4 regions of the Streptomyces sp. NPDC059828 genome follow, and region 4 is predicted to be linked to each of the others. Evidence: riboswitches for the same ligand, from Rfam matches in the RefSeq annotation. Region 4 holds a riboswitch; each other region holds the start of a gene.
What was found. Region 4 has a riboswitch for cyclic di-AMP ahead of ACFV6V_RS02790 (M23 family metallopeptidase). Riboswitches for the same ligand answer to the same signal wherever they lie in the genome.
Positions count from the first base shown of each region.

Region 1: it holds a riboswitch for cyclic di-AMP, as region 4 does, so the genes downstream of both, ACFV6V_RS10680 (M23 family metallopeptidase) here and ACFV6V_RS02790 (M23 family metallopeptidase) in region 4, are expected to answer to the same signal.
Region 2: it holds a riboswitch for cyclic di-AMP, as region 4 does, so the genes downstream of both, ACFV6V_RS17530 (NlpC/P60 family protein) here and ACFV6V_RS02790 (M23 family metallopeptidase) in region 4, are expected to answer to the same signal.
Region 3: it holds a riboswitch for cyclic di-AMP, as region 4 does, so the genes downstream of both, ACFV6V_RS28390 (transglycosylase family protein) here and ACFV6V_RS02790 (M23 family metallopeptidase) in region 4, are expected to answer to the same signal.

Region 1 covers NZ_JBHWIW010000012.1:110,888-114,659, reverse strand. Annotated here, with positions in the region: gene ACFV6V_RS10685 (PrsW family intramembrane metalloprotease) at 1-490, shown strand, start outside; gene ACFV6V_RS10680 (M23 family metallopeptidase) at 527-1,582, opposite strand; cyclic di-AMP (ydaO/yuaA leader) riboswitch at 1,594-1,728, opposite strand; gene ACFV6V_RS10675 (PP2C family protein-serine/threonine phosphatase) at 1,957-3,102, opposite strand; gene ACFV6V_RS10670 (MerR family transcriptional regulator) at 3,309-3,772, opposite strand, start outside.
Region 2 covers NZ_JBHWIW010000026.1:16,918-20,689, reverse strand. Annotated here, with positions in the region: gene ACFV6V_RS17535 (hypothetical protein) at 1-288, shown strand, start outside; gene ACFV6V_RS17530 (NlpC/P60 family protein) at 415-1,563, opposite strand; cyclic di-AMP (ydaO/yuaA leader) riboswitch at 1,562-1,753, opposite strand; gene pcrA (DNA helicase PcrA) at 1,986-3,772, shown strand, end outside.
Region 3 covers NZ_JBHWIW010000063.1:25,308-29,079, reverse strand. Annotated here, with positions in the region: gene eno (phosphopyruvate hydratase) at 1-1,205, opposite strand, end outside; gene ACFV6V_RS28390 (transglycosylase family protein) at 1,561-2,229, opposite strand; cyclic di-AMP (ydaO/yuaA leader) riboswitch at 2,234-2,448, opposite strand; gene ACFV6V_RS28385 (transglycosylase family protein) at 2,723-3,691, opposite strand.
Region 4 covers NZ_JBHWIW010000003.1:105,601-109,372, reverse strand. Annotated here, with positions in the region: gene ACFV6V_RS02795 (GntR family transcriptional regulator) at 1-528, opposite strand, end outside; gene ACFV6V_RS02790 (M23 family metallopeptidase) at 784-1,557, opposite strand; cyclic di-AMP (ydaO/yuaA leader) riboswitch at 1,570-1,738, opposite strand; gene ACFV6V_RS02785 (M16 family metallopeptidase) at 2,011-3,414, opposite strand; gene ACFV6V_RS02780 (M16 family metallopeptidase) at 3,411-3,772, opposite strand, start outside.

The DNA of each region.
Region 1 (3,772 bases), on a different contig from region 4:
GAACGGCTCGGCGGTGTTCGGCCCCTGGGGCTTCTACCTCGTGTACGGAGCCGTCATGGTGCCGGCCTTCGCACTGCTCACCTGGCTCGCGGTCTGGAGCAGGCAGCGCGAGCTGCGCACGATCGCGTCCCAGCTCCCCGCGTACGCGGCGGCGGGCTGGCTCTCCCCCGTCGAGCCGCTCGCCCTGTCCTCGATGCGGGCGCGCACGCTGGCCCGCGACACGGCGGCGCGCATCCACGGGAGCGCTGCGGCCCGTGCCGTTTCCGAGTACGAGACGTTCGCGACCTCGCTGGCCTTTCTGCGGTACCAGGCGCACCGGGGCACGGCAGGGCCGGACTTCATCGCGCGCGAGCAGGAGCTGCTGCATCACCTCTGGCAGCGCAAGCATGTCGCGACACCGGCCCTGACCTATGCGGCGAGGGCGACGGGGCGCGCCCGGATACCTCCGCCGCACCGGGACTACGAGGACTACAACCCCTACCGGCACTAGGCCGTGTCCGGGCGGACAGCCCTTGGCGACTCGGGGTCAGACGGTCAGGCCCTTGTCCCGCAGCCAGGCGGCCGGATCCACACCTTCGCCGGACGGGGTGTGCACCTCCAGGTGCAGATGCGGCCCGGTGACATTGCCGGTCGCACCGACGCGTCCGATGGTGTCGCCGGTGCCGACCTCCTGGCCCGCGCCGACGGTCATCGACGACAGATGGCAGTACCAGACCTCGGAGCCGTCCTCGAGCTCCAGCACCACGCGGTAGCCGTACGCGCCCGACCAGCCCGCGGACTTGACGGTCCCTCCGTGCACGGCCTTGGCCGGGGTGCCGGTGGGGGCCGCGAAGTCGAGACCGGTGTGGTGGCCGGACGACCACATGGAGCCGGCCTCGCCGAAGGTGGAGGTGAGGGTGTACGAGGACGTGGGCAGCGAGTAGCTCGCGGCGAGCTTGGCGAGCCGGGCGGCCTCAGCGGCCTCCTCCGCCTCGCGCTGGACCTCGGCGGCCTTGGCCTCCGCCTCCGACTGCTGCTTCTTCGCCTCGGCCGCGGCGTTCTCCGCGGCGGTCTTCTCGGCAGCCGCTCGCGTCTCCGCCTCGACCTTGGCCTGCTGCTGCTCGGCCTGCTGGAGGATCCGGGCGCGCAGCGCCTCGCCCGCGGTGCCCTGCTGGGTGCCGACCGGCTCTGCGGTGTCGGTGGTGGTGGCGAGGGACATGGCGGTGAGCGGTGCGCCTGCCGCGCTGTCCGTGCCCTGTTCGTCGGAGCCGTCGTCCGAAATCAGGGAGCCCACGCCGGGCAGGGACTCGGCATCCGGGAGGTTGTCCGTGATGGTGTCGGGCAGCGAGATGGAGACGGCCGGCTTGTCCTGCGCGGTGGCGATGCCGCCCGCGCCGACGGCTGCGATCACGCCGACACCGAGAACGGTGGAGCTCCGGGCGAGGCCGCCCCGCTGCTTGACGACACGGTGCCTGCCGCGAACCGGACGGACGGACTCCTCCGTCGGGTTCCACTCCTCCGCCCCGTCGGAAGCGATCCATTCGGCGGACGGGGCCCACTCGGTGGTGGGAATCCCCTGGAGGGCAGGCTCGTTGGACGCCACGGAGGCGTGCTCCTTTCCTTCCTTCTCGCCTACCGGGTTAGCTGACGGGTTCGGAGCAGGAAGGTCTCCTACGGGCACACGAAGTGTCCGATTCACCCCAAGTGGTGGTTCCCCGGTTCCCTTGCGGGATTCGGCGCGTGCGCACGGTGCCGTCTCTTGCGACGACTGGGACAACCGCGCTGCGTTATCGAACGTTAATAGACGCCGAGGCTCTATTCCAAGCCGTTCCACTTGATCATTAACGATTTTCGGCCTGGACCAACCGCCCATTAGCTGGGTGAATCGGGCGAGTTGACCGCCTCTCACGCCACATTGTTCACCGTTGAATATCTGACGACTCATCATGCGGTGCAGGCCGAGGAAGCCTCAGGGCCTCAGGACACCACCGGCATCGTCCTGCGCCGCACCGGCTGCCGCACACCCGGCCTGCCGACCGCCAGCAGTGCCATGTCGTCCGTGAGCCCGCCACCCGTGTGTCGACGTACATCGGCGACGACCGCGTCCAGCAGGTCCTCGGGCCCGGGAAAGAGACGGCCCCCGAGCCGCGCCCGCGGATCGTAGAAGGTCCCGTGGTGATCGCGGGCCTCGGACAGTCCGTCCGTATAGAGGAGCAGCGTCGCCCCAGGCGGAAACGGGGCCTCGTCCGCACGGTCGGGCCAGTGGGCAAGATCCCCCATACCCAGCGGCAGCGCGTCCTGACTCGGCTCCAGCATGTCGAGCACGCCGTCCGCGTACAGCACGATGGGCGGCGGATGGCCCCGGTTGACGATCCGGACGCAACTACCGTCGTGCGGGATCTCCGCCAGGACCGCCGTGGTGAAGCCCTCGACCTCGTCGAGTCCGTGCGCCCGCGAGTGCTCCCGGGCCAGCGCCCGTTCCAGACGCTGCGCGATCCTCTCCAGCGAGGACTCCTCATCCGCCACCTCACGGAACGCCCCGAGCAGCACCGCCACCGTCGCGACCGCGTCCAGACCCTTGCCCCGGACGTCCCCGACCACCAGACGGACACCGAACGCGGTGTCCTGGACTGCGTACAGATCCCCGCCGATGAACGCGTCCGCCTGCGCCGCCTCGTACCGCGCGGCCACTTGCAGCCCCCCGATCCGTTCGGCGGGCTCGGGCAGCACAGCGAGCTGGGCCGCCTCGGCGATGACTCGGGCGGAGGCGAGCCGCTCACCGCTGCGGCGGAGTACCCGGTTGATGTAGAGGGCGACGATCGACACCGTGAGCACGGTCAGGACCTCGGTGGCCGGCGGCACCTGGCCCACCGTGCCGTTGTAGATGTTCAGCCCGAGCACGGTCAGCACACTGGCGACCATGGCGATCACGGTGCCGCGCCAGGTGTAGAAGGGGGCGGCGAGCAGCGGAGCGGCGGCGAAGAGCGGCGAGGCGCGGTAGGTCTCCGGGGTGAACAGGTCGAAGACCACACCGGCCATGATCATCAGCCAGGGCAGCAGCAGCACGAGAACACGGCCGCCGGTGTTGCGCCGGAAGCCTTCGTCGTCGCCGTACTGTGCCAAGACTGCTCTCCTGCCCGCTCCGCCCACGGCCGCGGACGGAGCCGCGTCCCACCAGGCTGGCCGCAGGCGCGCCCGGAGGCGAGTCGCCGTCGGCCAACCGGACTACGGCGCGGGGGAAGGGCGTGGTCACCGGGTGATGGTCACCAGGGGGCCCTCCTGGTGACCGTACCGCAGGGGCGGTACCTACGCGGGTCGGCTGAGCGGTCTCAGTCGTCGCTGAGATGGCGCTCCGCGTACACCTTCATCGCGTCACGCACGAACTCCGCCGTGCCCTCCGCGTGGCGGTCGTAGTTCTTCGCGAAGCGCGGATCGGCGACGTACATCTCGCCGAGCCCGATGACGTACGACTTCGTCGGGGTGACCGTCACCGACAGCCACTCGACGTGGCGCCTCGCGATCGCCTGCGCCTCCTCGCCGTCCACGGCGAGCCCACGCTCGCGGGCCCGCGCGAAGTCACGGGCGATCGCGACCTGACGGCCCTGGAAGTCCTTCTTCTCCTGGTCGCTCAGTGAGCGCCACCAACCGTCCCCCTTCTCATAGGCGTCCCGGCCCCAGCGCTCGGTCACCTCCTGCTCGTACTGGGTGTGATCGAAGCCGTCGAAGACTTCTTCGGCCATGAGTGCTTCTCCCTTCTCCGTGCGGTCGAGAGTGGTCCGCACCGAGGAAATCT
Region 2 (3,772 bases), on a different contig from region 4:
GCGCAGTGGTCCGACCTCCTGTCGTCCGACTTCCACCGAGGAGAGCGGAACCTTCTGCGTCGCCTCCATGCGGATGACGTGCTGCGGAGCATGTTCCCGACGATCTCGCACGGGGCCGTCCGGCTGCGGGTGGATCCGCTGGACGGAACGAGCCGCCAGGTCCTGGTGCATGAGTTGGACGAGGCGCGTCATGAGGTCATGCGCGTGGGGGTGCCAGGGGCCACGTGGACCGAGGTGCCGACCGGCGATCTGATCGCCTGTCTGCGAGCTGCCTTGAACAGGGAGTGATCCCGGCAGCTCGGTGAAGCCGAACCCCGCCAGGTCGTCCCTGGCGGGGTTTCTTCGCGCTCATGCGTTCGGCCCGCAGGCAGCGGCCAGGCCACCCCGATCGGCCGGGCCGCAGCGTGATCCCGCTCAGGCCGGCCGCACGCTCCCGTGGATCGGCATGTAGTAGATCGATTCCTCGCGGACGTTCGCGCCCGGCTTCGGGGCGTGGATCATCTGCCCGTTGCCGATGTAGATCCCGACGTGGCTGATGTCGTCGTAGAAGAACACGAGGTCGCCGGGGACGAGGTCCTTCGCCGCGATCCGCTGACCCACCTCGATCTGGTCCCAGGTGGTGCGGGGCAGATCGACGCCGGCCGCGCGCCAGGCGGCCTGGGTGAGGCCGGAGCAGTCGTAGGAGCTGGGTCCGGTCGCGCCCCAGACGTAGGGCTTGCCGATCTGGCTGCGGGCGAAGGACAGCACCTGCTGCGCCTTGGCGGCGTACGAGCCGGCGGAGGTGCCCGCGCCGGTTCCCGTGCCCTGCTGCTCCTGTTCCTGCTGCGCCCGGCGTTGGGCCTCGGCCTCCGCTCTGGCCGCTGCCTCGGCCCTGGCCTTCGCCTCCGCCTTGCGGTGTGCCTCTTCCTCCCGCTGGCGCTCCAGTTCCGCGAGCCGTGCCCTCTCCTCCGCCGTCAGCTTCGACAACAGCTCCCGCGCCTCGGCGAGCTTGCGCTGCACCGTCTCCTTGGTGCTGCGCAGCGATGCCTGCGAGTCGGTGAGCGTCTCCAGGCTCCTGGTCGCCTCCGCGCGCTGATCCGCCGCCGCGGACCGCTGCTCCTCGAAGTCGGTGACGGCTTCGCGCTGTTCCTCGGACAGCCGGTCCATCAGGCGCGTCTGGTCGAAGTACTCCTGCGGGCTGTCCGCGAGGAGCAGCGCGGCGGTCGGGGTGACCGTTCCGGTGCGGTACTGGGCGGCGGCGTACGAACCGAGCGCGCGGCGGGCTTCGTTCAGGGACTCCGTGCGCTCCGCGGCGTTGTCCAGGAGCTGGTCCACCTCGCGGCGCTGCTGCGCCGTTTCCTCTTTGGCACGGTCGTACTGCTGGGTCGCGGTTCCGGCCTGGCGGTAGAGGTCGTCGACCTTCTTCTGGACCTCTTCGACGCTGGGCTGCGGTTCGGCCTGGGCGCTCTGCGTGGACAGCAGGGTGACGCCCGCGATGGCTGCCGTCGTGAACCCGACGGCGGGATTCTTCGTACGTGTACCCGTGTGGGCACGCGCTTTGCGATGCGATGCCAAGGCAGGCATCTCCTTCCGTTTGCCGCCTACCGGGTTAGCTGTCGGGTTCGGACGGAACGGAAGGTTGTCCTACGGGCCTTGATGCAACGTGGCCCGATTCACCCCGGTGGGGCCCCTCTTGTGCGGGTGGGCACAGGAGAGTTGGGTCCCCGGTTCCTCACCTTCCTTGCGGAATGGTCGGATTCGGCGCGAGCTGCCCGATTGGCGTTGGTCGCCGCGGGGGTACGGGCTGCCTTGGCGAGCACGCTAGCCAAACTGTGGCGCTCGTGTGAAGGTCGGTGCGCATTATGTCCGATACATTTCCGTGACCTTGGCGTGTCGTGGCCGCAACTTCACAGAATGTGACGAGCGTGGATTGGCGTGATCGAGACGCGTGATTGAGGCGAAGGCGGCGGCGGGCTGTCAGTGCGGCGGCCTAGACTCGTAGAGCGATGAGCAGCCTCTTTGACGACAGCTTCCTGGCCGGCCTCCAGCGCTCCGCGGCCTCGGAGGAGCCCCCGCCTCCGGAGCCCGACGAGCACGCCCCCGCCGAGGACGTCCCTCACGACCTCTTCGGGGGTCGCTTCGACGTGCCCCCGACCAGGGACGAGTACTACCGCAGCGGTGTGCCACGCCCGGCCGTGGACCCCGCCGCGCTGCTGGAAGGCCTGAACGAACAGCAGGGCGCCGCCGTCGTCCACACCGGCTCGCCGCTGCTCATCGTGGCCGGAGCCGGTTCCGGAAAGACCCGGGTGCTGACCCATCGGATCGCCCACTTGCTGGCGACCCGCAATGTCCACCCAGGGCAGATACTGGCCATCACGTTCACCAACAAGGCCGCGGGCGAGATGAAGGAGCGGGTCGAGCAGCTCGTCGGCCCCCGCGCCAACGCGATGTGGGTCTCCACCTTCCACAGCGCCTGCGTCCGCATCCTGCGCCGCGAGAGCAAGAAGCTCGGCTTCACCTCGTCGTTCTCGATCTACGACGCCGCCGACTCGAAGCGGCTGATGGCCCTGGTCTGCCGCGATCTCGACCTCGACCCGAAGAAGTTCCCACCGAAGTCGTTCAGCGCCAAGATCTCGAACCTCAAGAACGAGCTGATCGACGAGGAGGCGTTCGCCGATCAGGTGGCCGGGGGCGGCTCCCAGGCCGGAGGCTCCGGGGGAGGCTTCGAGAAGACGCTGGCCGAGGCGTACCGGATGTACCAGGCGCGGCTGCGCGAGGCCAACGCCCTGGACTTCGACGACATCATCATGACCACCGTCCATCTCCTCCAGGCGTTCCCGGACGTGGCCGAGCACTACCGGCGCCGCTTCCGGCATGTCCTGGTGGACGAGTACCAGGACACCAACCACGCCCAGTACACCCTGGTGCGTGAGCTGGTCGGCGAGGGATACGAGGACCTGCCGGCCGCCGAGCTGTGCGTCGTCGGTGACGCCGACCAGTCGATCTACGCCTTCCGCGGCGCCACGATCCGCAACATCCTCCAGTTCGAGGAGGACTATCCGGACGCCACCACGATCCTGCTGGAGCAGAACTACCGTTCCACCCAGACGATCCTCTCCGCCGCCAACGCCGTCATCGAGCGCAACGAGAGCCGTCGTCCCAAGAACCTCTGGACGAACGCGGGCGCCGGAGCGCAGATCACCGGCTATGTCGCCGACACCGAGCACGACGAGGCACAGTTCGTCGCCGACGAGATCGACCGGCTGACCGACGCGGGCGAGGCCAAGGCGGGCGATGTCGCCGTCTTCTACCGGACCAACGCCCAGTCCCGTGTCTTCGAGGAGATCTTCATCCGTGTCGGCCTGCCCTACAAGGTCGTCGGCGGGGTGCGCTTCTACGAGCGCAAGGAAGTCCGGGACGTCCTCGCCTATCTGCGAGTTCTCGCCAACCCCGAGGACAACGTCCCGCTGCGCCGCATCCTCAACGTCCCCAAGCGGGGTATCGGCGATCGCGCCGAGGCGATGATCGACGCCCTCGCGCTGCGAGAGAAGATCACCTTCCCGCAGGCGCTGCGGCGCGTGGACGAGGCGTACGGCATGGCGGCCCGTTCGGCCAACGCCGTGAAGCGCTTCAACACGCTGATGGAGGAGCTGCGCACGATCGTCGAGTCGGGCGCGGGCCCGGCCACCGTCCTCGAGGCGGTGCTGGAGCGCACCGGTTATCTCGCCGAGCTCCAGGCATCCACCGACCCGCAGGACGAAACCCGTATCGAGAACCTCCAGGAGCTCGCGGC
Region 3 (3,772 bases), on a different contig from region 4:
TTGTACTTGGCGACGCGCTCGGAGCGAGCCGGGGCGCCGGTCTTGATCTGACCGCAGTTGGTGGCGACGGCCAGGTCGGCGATGGTGACGTCCTCGGTCTCACCGGAGCGGTGCGACATCATGCACTTGAAGCCGTTGCGCTGGGCCATCTCGACGGCGTCCAGGGTCTCGGTCAGCGAACCGATCTGGTTGACCTTGACCAGCAGGGCGTTGGCGGTGCCCTCCTCGATGCCGCGGGCGAGCCGCTCCGGGTTGGTGACGAACAGGTCGTCGCCGACCAGCTGCACCTTGGTGCCGAGCTTGTCGGTGATGACCTTCCAGCCCGCCCAGTCGTCCTCGAACAGCGGGTCCTCGATGGACACGAGCGGGTACGCGGAGACGAGCTCCTCGTAGTACTCGGTCATCTCGGCGGCGGAGCGCTCCTTGCCCTCGAAGAGGTACTTGCCGTCCTTGTAGAACTCGGAGGCGGCCACGTCGAGCGCGAGGGCGATGTCCTTGCCGGGCGCGTATCCGGCCTGCTTGACGGCCTCGATGATCAGGTCGAGGGCCTCGCGGTTGGAGTCCAGGTTCGGGGCGAAGCCGCCCTCGTCACCGAGCCCGGTGGACAGACCGCGCTCCTTCAGCACCTTCTTCAGGGTGTGGTAGACCTCGGTGCCCCAGCGCAGCGCCTCGGAGAAGGACTCCGCTCCGATCGGGGCGATCATGAACTCCTGGATGTCCACGTTGGAGTCGGCGTGCGAGCCGCCGTTCAGGATGTTCATCATCGGCACCGGGAGCAGGTGCGCGTTCGGACCGCCCAGGTAGCGGAAGAGCGGCAGGTCGGAGGCCTCGGACGCGGCGTGGGCGACGGCCAGCGAGACGCCCAGGATGGCGTTGGCGCCGAGCGACGCCTTGTTGTCGGTGGCGTCGAGGTCGAACATCGCCTGGTCGATCAGGCGCTGCTCGGTGGCGTCGTACCCGACGAGCTCCGGGCCGATCTGCTCGAGCACGGCGAGGACGGCCTTCTCGACGCCCTTGCCCATGTAGCGGTTCTGGTCTCCGTCACGGAGCTCAATGGCCTCGAACGCACCGGTGGAGGCACCGGAGGGCACAGCAGCACGGCCGGTGCTGCCATCGTCGAGGCCGACCTCGACCTCGACCGTGGGATTGCCTCGGGAGTCCAGGATTTCCCGGGCTACGACGACGTCGATGGACGGCACGAGCATCTCCTTCTGGGATGTGTCGCTAGGAGTGACGCCGCTGCCGCAGCGTCGGTGCAGGGTCGCTTTGGCCTTGCGACATGAGCCTATCCGGACCGGGGGCCCCGGCCTGCCGGTGCCCGGCCCGTGGGACGAAAAAGGGAGGCAAACCAGCAGAAACCCCGGCCCGGGTGCACCTGCCGTGTCCATAGCGCTACGGGGGGAAGGGAGCGTACGGACACGGCGAGGTGCGGTGCGCCGGGCCGGGGTTGCCGGGGGACGGGGATGCCGCGAGGGGTGTCACCTCACGGGTCCCCGGTGGGGGGAGTCCCTGGGCAGGGGCCCCTGAGCGGAAGGAGGCCCCGAGGTTCTGCCGGGTGGGTCAGCGCAGGTGGAGCAGCTGACCGGGGTGGATCACATCGGCGTTGCCGATGATGTCCTTGTTGAGCTCGAACAGCTTCTTCCAGCCGCCCTTGACCTTCTTCGCCTCGGCGATCTTGCTGAGGGTGTCACCAGGCTTGACCTTGTACTCGCCGTCACCCTTCTTGACCGGGGCGGCGGAGCGCTGGGAGCGGGTGGTCGGGGCCTCGGCGCGCTTCGGGGCGGCGGGCTTCGCGGCCGGCTTCTTGGCGGGCTCGGTCTTGGGGGCCTCGGCGGTGCCGCCGTTGTACGGGGTGCTGGACAGGCTCACACCGCAGTTCGGCCACGCGCCCTTGCCCTGGCCGGCCAGGACCTTCTCGGCGATCTGTATCTGCTCGCCCTTACTGGCCTGGTCGGCGGTGGCGGCGAAGGCGGTACCGCCGTAGGCGGCCCAGGTGGAGGCCGAGAACTGGAGGCCGCCGTAGTAGCCGTTGCCGGTGTTGATCGACCAGTTGCCGCCGGACTCGCACTGGGCGACGGCGTCCCACTCGGAGGAGGTCGCCGCGGAGGCGGTCCCCGAGATCATGAGCGGCGCGGCGATGGCGGCACCGGTGACCCCGGCGGCGTAGGCGGCGATACGAGCAGTGCGGGCGTTCGGGCGGCGGCGCTTGCCCTTGCCGGAAAGCAGCATGAAGTGATCCCCTCACCGACGCCTACGAGGTGAGCTGTCGGGTTCGGGCCGATGGGGTGTCCCCCTGTCCGTCGATCGGGTGTCCGACGGAACCGGAAGACGAGTTGCCCGGCCGCGCGGCTTTGCGCGCGGCTTCACCCCAAGCCGTTCCGGGCCCTCATCGGGCCGGCACGGCACTTACCTTGGGTCCCCCGCTCCTGCCTACGGCGCTTGAACGCGACGGCTGTTCCCTTCGACCGACGGCAGGATTCGGCGTGACGGTCGACGGGGCCCGCGTATGGCGAGCGGTCAGACCGTAAACACACGTCTCCCCGATGTTCAAAGGAGGAACATCGGGGAGAAATCGCCCATATCTGACGGAGCCTGATGTCCGTTTTTGCAGGTGAGAGGGTAGATGGCCCCACTTGGCGGCCATCCGGGGTCAGTTGACCGGAAGAGACTCATGTCTCACTTTCACAGAAGCGGACATAAGCTCCCTTACCACCCCCGCCAACTACTCCTGCTCGGGGGCGAGATCGAGACTCTGGCCGGGCAGGATGAGATCGGCGTCGATCCCGACGACCTGGCGGTTCCCCTCGTAGAGCGCGGGCCAGCCGCCGGGCACCTCGTGCGCGTCGGCGATCGTCGAGAGGCTGTCGCCGGGGCGGACGGTGTACTCATCCGATGCACCGGCGGCGTCTCGTGCCGATGCGTCACCTCGTGAGGCATGGCCGCCGTATTCACGCTTATCGTCCGAATTGCCCGCCTCGTCCACCTCGCCTGCCGTGCCCGCCTCATCCGCCTCATCCTCATTGGCAGGAGTGCCGCGATGCTTGCCGGTGCCGCTGCTCTCCCCCTGGGAGGCGTCGGCGGACTCCGAGGTGCCGTCGTCGCCGGTCGGGGGCTCCGCGGACTCCGAGGCGTCCGTGGAAGCGTCGGGTGAGGTCGGCGAGGCAGAGGCCGGTGCCGAGGCCGACGGCTCCGGAGTGACGGCGTCGGCGCCGTCACCGAACGTCGGCGGGTCCGCCTCTTCGCCGGAGTCGCCGGAGTCGCCCAGCGTCTGGTCCTGCGCACCCAGGTCACCCGGGTCGACCTGCGGCGCGGTCGAGCTCTTGACGAGCCCGGTGACCGTGGCGCAGCTCTCCCACGCCGACGAGCCCTCCGTGGCGAGGACCTTCTCCGCGACCGTGATCTGCTGCGAACGGCTCGCGAGGTCGGGCCTGGGGGCGTAGGCCGTACCACCGTGCTGCTCCCAGTCCTCCTGGGAGAGCTGGAGCCCGCCGTAGTAACCGTTGCCGTAGTCGGCGCTCCACACTCCGCCGCTCTCGCAGTTCGCGACCCGGTTCCAGGTGTCGGCGTCGGCGGCGGAGGCGGCACCCGCCCCGAGCAGCGGGATGGCGATGGCCGATCCCGTCACCCCTGCCGCGACGAAGAGGGCAGGAGCCTGACGGGGGCGCCGGTGTCGACCATTCCCGGAGAGCATGCGTGGGCCTTTCGTGTGACGACAGGGGACCGCGGGGTCCCGAGTTGACGGTGAACCTAACGGCATCCCGATGAGTGTCAC
Region 4 (3,772 bases):
GATCGCCGCATGCTCGGACCAGCACTCCATCGGCTGGACCGGCTGCTCGACCGCGTACATCCACGCGATCTTGTGCCGCAACTGGGTGAGCAAGGTGATGAGCCCGGGGCTGGCGGACGCCTGGGTCAGGGTCTCGTGGAACCAGCCGCCCAGTGACCGCAGATCCTCGCCCTGGCCGCCGCGAGCCCGCTCCCGGCCCAGTCTGACCAGGCCGCGCAGCACCTTCAGATGGGCCTCGGTACGCCGCTGTGCGGCCCGGGCCGCACCGAGTGGCTCCAGCAGCATGCGGGTCTCCAGAAGGTCGGCGGCCTCCTGCCCGGTCGGCTCGGCGACACACGCGCCGGCGTGCCGGCGGGACACCACGAAGCCCTCGGACTCCAGGGTGCGCAGCGCCTCGCGCACAGGGACGCGCGAGACGCCGTAGCGACGGGCCAACTGCTCCTCGGCGAGCCGGCTGCCGGGCTCCAGAACCCCGGACACGATGTCATCGCGGATTGCCGTGCATACCGACCGCGCAGGAATGCGCATACCGAACCTCCGCCTTAATCCGCTGCATCCGCTCAATCCGCGCGAGACCCAGTCGATCAGTCGAGCGACGTCTGTTCGGTGACTCTATGACAATGGGCCGGAATTTCCGATGGCCTGCCCCTGTCCCTGGATATCTTTTGGCCGGAAAATGCCGAAGACTCCGGCCGGTCTCGATGACCGGGCCGGAGCCTTCGTCCTCCGCGCGCCGTGGGACCGCGCGCGGATCGGAGCGTTGTGTGCCGCGTTGCGGGTCGGTCAGACCTTGACGCCGTGGCCGCGCAGATAAGCCACCGGGTCGATGTCCGAGCCGTACTCGGGGCTCGTACGAGCTTCGAAGTGGAGGTGCGGGCCGGTGGTGTTGCCGGTGGAGCCGGACAGTCCGAGCTGCTGGCCCGGTGTGACCCGCTCGCCGACGGAGACGCTGATGGACGAGAGGTGGCCGTACTGGGTGTACGTGCCGTCGTTCATCTTGATCACGACGTTGTTGCCGTACGCGCCACCCCAGCCGGCTTCCACGACGGTGCCGGTGCCGACCGCGACGACCTTGGACCCGGAGGAGGCGTGGAAGTCGATGCCGGTGTGGCTGCCCGAGGACCAGATGGCCCCGCCCGAGTGGTAGTCCGTGCTGACATAGGACCCGGCGACGGGGAGGTTGTACGTCAGCAGGCGCTTGCGCTCGGCCTCACGGGCGGCGCGCTCCTCGGCGTCCCGGGCGGCCTTGACCCGGAGCTCGGCATTGCGCTTCGCGTCGGCTTCGGCCTTGGCCTTGGACGCGGCGAGGTCGGCCTCTTCCTGCTGGATGTCAGCCTGGGCACCGACCTGCTTGGCGAGTGTGTCGCCGGCGATGACCACCTGATTCAGGCCGGTGTCCTCGACGGAGGGGCTCTCCGGCTCGGCGGCGAGGGCGGGTGAGGCGAGGGTTCCGACGACGCCGGTGGTGGCCAGGGCCGCGGCTCCGGCGATGCCCGCACGCTTGCGCGTCAGCCGGCTCGGACCACGATGCTTCCCGGTGGCACGGGTGAACGCCATGAAGTGGCTTGTCCTTTCCTTCCTTCTCGCCTACCGGGTTAGCTGACGGGTTCGGAGCAGGAAGGTCTCCTACGGTCCCCCTCCACGCGGATGCGCGAAGGCGTACCGATTCACCCCACGGGACTTGTGGGTCCCCGGCTCCCCAGGCTTGCGCCCGACGGGGACTCGGCGATAGCTGTCCGTTGCCGCAGGTGCGGCGCATAACAACGGGCGGACAGCGCAGAAGACGCTAAGCCGATCTTCCGCCAATCACCAAACGAACACGGGATTTTGTCGTACATCCCACAGGGCAGACAGGCAGCCTCTCCAACAAAACGGACAAACGGGCAGGTGTAGAGAGCGGCAAACGGGCAAAGAGAAGGGCCCCGTTGGCCATGCGCCAACGGGGCCCTTCCAGGTCCCCACCCTCGGACACCTCCCGGCTCCACGGACCTTCGGCTCACATACCGTCAATCAGCCGGTGACAACAGTCACTTCGCCGATTCCGAGCGCCTTGACCGGCTCCTCGATCTCCGCGGCGTCACCGACGAGGACCGTGACAAGCCTGTCCACCGGGAAGGCACTGACGACCGCGGCGGTCGCCTCGACGGTGCCGGTGGCGGCCAGCCGGGCGTACAGCTGTGCCTGGAAGTCGTCCGGGAGGCCCTGCTCCACCTGGTCGGCCAGGGTGCCCGCGACGGAGGCGGCGGTCTCGTACTTCAGCGGGGCGACACCCACCAGGTTCTGCACAGCCACGTCGCGCTCGGCGTCCGTGAGGCCCTCGGCGGCGAGCGTGCGCAGCACCGTGACGAGATCCTGGAGCGCCGGGCCGGTGTTCGGGGTGTCGACGGAGCCGCTGATGGCGAGCGTGGCCGCCCCGGTGGCACCACCCGGGGCCGCGGGGGCGGCCGAGCGCAGCACCTGGGCGAAGGCCCGCACTCCGTAGGTGTAGCCCTTCTCCTCGCGCAGGACGCGGTCCAGGCGCGAGGTGAGGGTGCCACCCAGGCAGTAGGTGCCGAGGACCTGGGCCGGCCAGACGCTGTCATGGCGGTCCGGCCCGATGCGGCCGATGAGCAGCTGGGTCTGGACCGCGCCCGGACGGTCGACGATCACGACGCGGCCCGTGTCGTCGGCGGTGATCGGCGCCATGACGCGGGGCTCACCCGCGCTGCCGGTCCACGCGCCGATGGTGTCGGCCAGCACCGCGTCCAGGTCGACGTCGGCGAGGTCACCGACGATCACAGCCGTGGCGGTGGCGGGCCGCACATGGGCCTCGTAGAAAGCCCTGACGGCAGCGGAGTCGATGCGTGCCACGGTCTCTTCGCTGCCCTGACGCGGGCGCGACATCCGCGAGGACGCCGGGAAGAGCTGCTTGGCCAGCTCCTTGGCTCCGCGGCGAGCCGGATTCGCCGTCTCGTGCGGGATCTCGTCAAGCCGGTTGCGTACGAGCCGCTCGACCTCACTGTCCGCGAACAGCGGCGCCCGCAGGGCCTCGGCCAGCAGGCCCATGGCCTTCGGCAGCCGGGAGACCGGCACTTCGAGCGAGAGGCGGACGCCGGGGTGGTCGGCGTGTGCGTCGAGGGTCGCGCCGCAGCGCTCCAGCTCGGCGGCGAACTGCTCCGCCGTGTGCTTGTCGGTGCCCTCGGAAAGCGCTCGGGCCATGATCGTGGCGACGCCGTCGAGTCCCTCGGGCTCCGCGTCCAAAGGGGCGTCGAGGAAGATCTCAACGGCCACGACCTGCTGGCCGGGGCGGTGGCAGCGCAGCACCGTCAGCCCGTTGCCGAGTGCGCCGCGCTCGGGCGCGGGGAAGGCCCACGGCCGGGCCTGCCCGGGCTGCGGCTGCGGGTGGAAGTCCATGGTCACGGCAGCCTCGGTCACTGTCCGGCCCCCTCTGCGTCGTCGGCGTCATCGGCGTCGTCGTTGTCCTCTGCCGCGGCGGCAGCGGCTGCGGGCTCGTACACCAGCACCGCGCGGTTGTCCGGCCGCAGCCGGGCCTGAGCGACGGCCCGCACCTCGTCCGCGGTGACGTCCAGGACCCGCGAGACGGCGCTGAACGCCAGCTGGGGGTCGCCGAACAGCACGGCGTACCGGCACAGTTCATCGGCGCGGCCCGCGACGGTGCCGAGCCGGTCCAGCCATTCGCGCTCCAGCTGAGCCTGGGCGCGCTCCATCTCCTCGGACGTCGGCCCGTCGGCGGCGAACCGGGCGAGCTCCTCGTCCACGGCGGCCTCGATCT